One region of the Bacillus seohaeanensis genome, then DNA from elsewhere that is predicted to be linked to it. Evidence: riboswitches for the same ligand, from Rfam matches in the RefSeq annotation. Region 1 holds a riboswitch; the other holds the start of a gene.
What was found. Region 1 has a riboswitch for cyclic di-GMP ahead of ACFSUL_RS20990 (anti-repressor SinI family protein). Riboswitches for the same ligand answer to the same signal wherever they lie in the genome.
Positions count from the first base shown of each region.

Region 2: another riboswitch for cyclic di-GMP. It lies ahead of ACFSUL_RS06855 (WxL domain-containing protein); the one in region 1 lies ahead of ACFSUL_RS20990 (anti-repressor SinI family protein).

Region 1 covers NZ_JBHUMF010000035.1:130,905-134,055, forward strand. The annotation lists gene ACFSUL_RS20980 (YwpF-like family protein) at 198-653, shown strand; gene ACFSUL_RS20985 (helix-turn-helix domain-containing protein) at 738-1,058, shown strand; gene ACFSUL_RS20990 (anti-repressor SinI family protein) at 1,084-1,224, opposite strand; cyclic di-GMP riboswitch class I at 1,256-1,367, opposite strand; gene ACFSUL_RS20995 (class D sortase) at 2,652-3,068, shown strand.
Region 2 covers NZ_JBHUMF010000015.1:155,985-159,135, forward strand. The annotation lists gene ACFSUL_RS06850 (DUF916 domain-containing protein) at 1-982, opposite strand, end outside; gene ACFSUL_RS06855 (WxL domain-containing protein) at 1,212-1,853, opposite strand; cyclic di-GMP riboswitch class I at 1,935-2,019, opposite strand; gene ACFSUL_RS06860 (NUDIX hydrolase) at 2,630-3,151, opposite strand, start outside.

The DNA.
Region 1 (3,151 bases):
TTTCCTCTCGAATTCTCAAAATTCATCTAGGCGAATTTTCACTTTTTAAAACAAATCTTAATGAGGGAATATAAAATTAAACTTTTTTAAAGTTTTTTCCAATGAAGAAGAATAGTGAAATTACACCATTATGTATCCGTTTCTCTCTATGGTATAATTTTGGTAAAAGTGAAACTAATGGTAGGAGATGTTCGTTCATGAAAACATTCAAAGTTATCACTCTCCAAGTTGTCGAAAAAGAGGTACTGAAGGACATTAATATCGTGGACGGTTTAATTATTAACAAAGAAGACGATAAAAGAACATGGTTAATTGAGACATATGTTTCAAAAGAATACTATGATTACTTCCGGGAAGCTCAACAGGAAAAAGGCGATTTAGAAATACAAGTTGTTATTTCTCACCAAGCAAATGATCCAGCCGCATTCTTAACATCTATTCGGTGCATTAAGTTAATGGATGATAAAATGAGTATTTTGTTTGAAGGAAAGCTAAGAAAACAACGAAATGAGTATGCAGAACTCTTACTCGCTAACTTAATGCAAAAGGGCTATGCAGGGGAAGAACTCATGCAAGAATTTAAAAGTAAAATGAAATCCAAACCACAAATTCCCGCCTCATCAAAGTCTAGTTCGGAAGCAAAAAACATATAACAAGAACAGGACGTTCATTATATGGAACAACCTTAGAGAATGTGGTATACTAGTATAAAATTAATTCTAAGGTGCGTGACAGTCATGATTGGCGAGCGAGTAAAAAGGTTAAGACAAGAAAAGAAAATGTCCATGACGGAGCTTGCTGATAAAGCTGGAGTAGCTAAGTCGTATTTAAGCTCAATTGAACGAAGTCTTCAACAGAATCCTTCCATTCAGTTCCTTGAAAAAATTTCTGCTGCCCTCGGAGTTACAGTTGACTCCCTTTTACATGATGAAATTAAAGAAGAGCAGATGGATTATGAATGGATGAAGATTGTGGAAGAAGCAATGGATTCAGGCATTTCAAAAGATCAATTTCGTGAGTTCATTGAATTTAATAAATGGCGTCAAGGTCAAAAATAAAAGTCTTGCTAGGAAGCAAGACTTTTTAATTTTCTCTGTTTGGTTTTAGAGCTTTTACCGAGGTGTTCATTTGTAAAAACTCTCTAATTTCTCCCTGTTTTATTCCGACTTTCATTGCCTCCTTAATTAGTTGGATCCATTCTACATCTAATTCTTTCTTCCCCAAATCCCATTCCTCCTAAAATACGCTTCGTATTTCAGGCAATCCAGCCGTCATAGTTTACACAAGCTCATCCTTTTGAAGCATGTCTAAACCTTAGACCCGTGACTTTGCGTCCCTACTTTTCAACAGGTTTGCCTTTATCTGACATTATCTCTTTAGTCCCATCCTTATTATACTATCTAGCTATTTTTTTATATGTTGATTTTTGTCTATTCTGAAATTTTTTCCGGAAAATTTTTCTTTATATTTTGACAATTTAGGTTTTAATTTACGTATATTTTTATTATTAATTAAGGTAATGACATAATATTGTCGAAGGGTTAATACAGTCTCTTTTCTGCCTGTCTTTGATATGCTTCCAACTTTTTACTTAGAGGAATAATTCTCTTTGGATTTATCGTAGAGGAGTTATACAAAGGTGCACTGGTTAAGTCAAGTCCACATGAGGGGCAAATCCACTCTCCTAGTTCTGCACTACTATAGGATGGACGGGTACAGCGATCGCATGTTTTTTTATACATTTCAATACCTCTTTCCCTGATATAAATTTATTAGAAAAGGTTAGTAGTGATGAAAAATATATGCTGAAGGTCATTAAATTAGGCTCTTTTCTCATAGATTATTGTTTTTACTTATATAAATTCTTCCCGTTAATTTCTGCTACGCTCGGGGAGAAATAAAAGACTCTTAGAAACCGGAGGCGACTTTCTCAGCTCGTGAAGAAAACAGGAAAAATTCCCCCAAGGCACCCTTTTCCTTTTGAGAATTTTATCTTTTTTACAGCGAGCTAGACATACGTTTCCTCTGTGGGATTCTCACTTCCCTCTTTTCCCGCAAGAGTCAAATGCCCTCCGCTCCAATCAATTCAGTGGGTTAAACTTGGTTTGGAGTTAAAAAGCAGCAAATTTTACGAAAGCAGCCTTTAATTATTATCCTTTCGCAAGCTAAAATAATACTACAGAATCAATTGTTCTTTTAAAAGAACAATTGATTCTAGTATAAAGTAGCCACTGTTATTTAAAAAATGGCAAATTCCTTCATTTTTTCATTATAATGAACACTTTCTGTTCTATATCTTCAAAATCCTCATTCTTTCAGATAATTTCGTTTTTTATATAAAATATATTGTTCTTTATAATGTATAATAAGAAAAATTAGTATGATACGTTACAAAAAATACGACTAGTAAACCTCCCAAAAGAATGGGGATTTCCTAGTCATATAATCTTTATTGATAAAGGAGAAAAATTTTTGAGAAGTAGCATATTGAAAATAACCAGTTTGACATTATTCATTATAGGATTAATGTTAATTACCTATTCCATTTATCACATCATTTCGCAAAAACAACAGGAAGCACAGGCATTGAGTGAAGCAAAAGAGAAGCTTACAGATGAACATCTAAAAAAAAAAGAAATAATTCTGAGGTTATATATTCTTTTTCAAAAGGGGATGTTGTTGGAATTCTTGATATCCCTGCCCTTAATAAAGAACTTCCGATCATAGAAGGTACGGATGAAGAAGAGCTTGAAAAAGGAATTGGTCATTATTCCTCTACAAAACTTCCCAACCAAAGGGATCGAATCTTTTTAGCAGGTCATCGTGATACCGTTTTTAAGCACATCGGGGAGTTGCAAGAGGGAGATAAACTTATAATAGAGATGAAGGATGGCATATTTATCTATGAAATTTTTGAAACATTTATTGTTCATGAAACAAATATGTCCGTTTTACAATCCACTTCCCCTGATGAAGTTCTAACATTGTCCACTTGCTATCCATTTGACTATTTATCTAGTACAGAGGAGCGTTATATTATTAATGCACGGAGAATAGAATCACCTTAATCAGGTGCGCTTAGCATATTCAGAACGAACAGGATTGGGAGGATAAGAGTTTAAAGCTATATAGATGTCCCAATAGAAAATTA
Region 2 (3,151 bases), on a different contig from region 1:
TTGCTCCTCCGACCCAAACCCAAGTAGGTACTGTTGATTCTGTTGCAGCAGTTGGAAGCTTTGTTTCATTTTTTTCTACATATTGTTCTACATCTTTATTAGCTATTTTGAAGGTTTTCGAAGTTGTAACCTTACTATCTCCAGCGGTTCCGTCCATCGTCAAAGTGTAAGTACCATCATCTAATGTATCATGCCCCCATTGCATAGGGAATCTTATCCATGAATTGGGAGCCATTTTAAATGGACCATATCGACCACTAAACAATTCTTCACCAGATTGATTGGTTACGGTATAATTACCACTAACATTCTCCTCGATTTTATTCGCATCATTAAGCATTTCTATATACACTTGTGCGGTGTCTGCATGAAATCCACTCTCGCCAAATAAATAATTGGATGGCACCTCTTCTAGAAAATTTAATTGAAGTGCAATTGCATATACAGTTTCAGTTTTAAGAATAAAATTTGCTGTTCCTTTTTCGACCTCTTGCGCCTTTTCTGTTTTCTCCCCTTGCATAGTAAATAATAGTCCACCGAGAGCATTTTCCCCTTTCACTTTTGGAGTGTTTACCGCTATAGGAACTTCTATAGCAGAATGAGGGGAAACCGTTACACTGCCTTTTACATCAATATATTCCGCCAATCGCACAGCATCATCCAATAGCCTCGTATTCTCGGAGCCAGCCTCCTGCTCATACATCATTCCACCAGTAGGACTCGTAAATGCATTAGCTGGAGTGATTGTCACCGTTACATCCTTATCCTCATTATTTATAATTTTCACTTTCAAGTTCAACTTCTCTCCCGGATTAACGGATAAATCAAAGTATCCTTTTGTTGCTTTATGTTGATTGTCAGGATAAATTGGTTCAATTGTTAGGGGAGGTTCTTGTGCACGAATATTAGAATAATCGAAACAACTGAGTAAAATGATAGTAATGAGATAAATAAATGTTTTTACGAAAGAAGCTTTTTTCATTATTTAACACCTCATCGTTATAGTGCCCGAAAAAGTGCAAAATAAAAGGGTAAAAGCTCACGTATCTTGGATCAAGCCTCTGAACAACTAATACCGCCACACTACTACAGTTTCCCTGCTCTTGACGTTAACTTCCATAGAACATTTTCTCACATACGAATACTTTACAAATTTCCATATAAAAAAGCCCCGACTAATTTTAGTCAGGGGAAATAGCAATTATTTATTATTAAGGTCCAGAAGTAATCGAAACTGTGATTGTTGACTCATAAGTTCCAGCCTTCACATGCTTAGGAAGAAGTGTTAATTTCAGTGATTCCTCCGCAAACGACACATCATAAGTTCCCATTCCTTCGTCAACAGGTGCCGAAAGAATTTCTACACCATCGCTGCTATCAATAAATCCACTTAATTTGTTTATATTTCCTGCAGGATCCATACTCTCCGTATCTTGTGCAGTTACGGTCGCTAGAGATTCAAGAGATAAAGAATGGAGTGGGAGTTTATTCGAATCTATATCTGTACCACCAACTAGTTTAAATTGGTCTGCTTTTACCTTTACATGCCAACCTAAGCCTGAACCAGTTGAATCTGAAACGGTAAAGTTATTTATTTTTGAATAGGAATATTTTGTTGCTCCATCAAGAGTCACTGCTGAAAATGCTTCAACTCCAACTGTTGATGGTGTCATTGATAGTGATCCACCAGTAATTGTTGGTCCAGCTGCTTCTACATAGTTAGTAGCTCCAAAAGCACTAACAACCAATCCTAACGTTGCAACACTTACTGCTGCTTTCTTAAAAATGTTCTTCATTTTATTTTCCCCTCTTTTTTTCACTCGATCTATTGCAACATTACTGTTTTTGTGCATAAAAAAATCCCTCCAAAACAAAATTAATTGCATCGGAAGAATCTTGAATTCGACTCATAATAGAGTTTTCATTCTCCATTCTTCAGCAACCCAGCCACCATAGTAAAAAACCTTAGGTCTGTTGACTTTGCGTCATCGTCTTTCAACGACTTTGCCTTTTTTAAAAACAGGAGCGAAAGTAATGACTCTATTTATCTATGTCGTATATTTTCGTTCGCCGCTCTCTGAAACTTATATTACATTGTTATGTAATGAAAAGATAGAACTAAAATTTTTCCATATTACCGTAAGAATGGAAAAGCAACAAATACGTCGATATATTCAAGGACTTTCTACAAAATAATTATTTTCTATGACTATTGTAAACATGTAAAAGCAAAAAAAGAGACAGCACTCCGCCACCTCTTTGATTATTATATTGGATTGGAGGGGTTATTTTACCGACACGTTAAAAGATTTGTTACAAATTGCTTTTAGAATAAACAGTTTTTCATCTAACGACAACATTTTCCAGCATTTCGCACGGATTTTCATTTTCTTTTCTCCTTTCAAATATTTTTATTAGCTATCTATTATAGTAGTTAGTAGTAAATTCGACTTTCTTCTATCTCGTTCTATTTATTATTTTATACCTCCATTACAAGAAAACAAACAAGATAACTTCTACAAAACCCCATAAAAAAATGCTTTATCCGCCAGTATTCCCTAGCGAAAAAAGCATTTTTTACGGAAAATCCTCAAGCTTTCACTGTTTTTGTCAAAAATTATTTCTCTATCTAGTCATTCCGTTCAAACTTTTGTAATAATTGCAAAAAGTGATGAAGAATTCTTGCCGTTAACCCCCAAATGACTTTATCTCCGTAATAATAGAAGTGTTCTTCCATGTTACGGGCTTGCCACTCGTAATCGACCCCTCCAGGAATAACGTGAAATGGAAAGTTCTGTTCTGGTTCCATTTTGCACTTAATGCTATATATATCCGGCTCAACCTTTTGAAGATATGATAGCGGTGTAGTAAACAATTCTCCCACCTCTGCATCATTAGGTTTCAAATTGTCTAGCTCTGTTGTAATTGTTCCAAAGTATGGATAGATGATTGTTCCGAATGGAGAAACGACATAATCAAGCGGAGTTACATCCTGAATTTCTTGTTCAGTAATTCCCAGTTCTTCCATTGTCTCCCGAATAGCCGCAGCCTTTTCATTCTTATCGGTTTTGTCTACTTTTCCACCTGGAAAACAGATTTCACCCGGTTGCCTTCTTAATTCCATTGCCCTTACTTCAAATAAAACATGAAG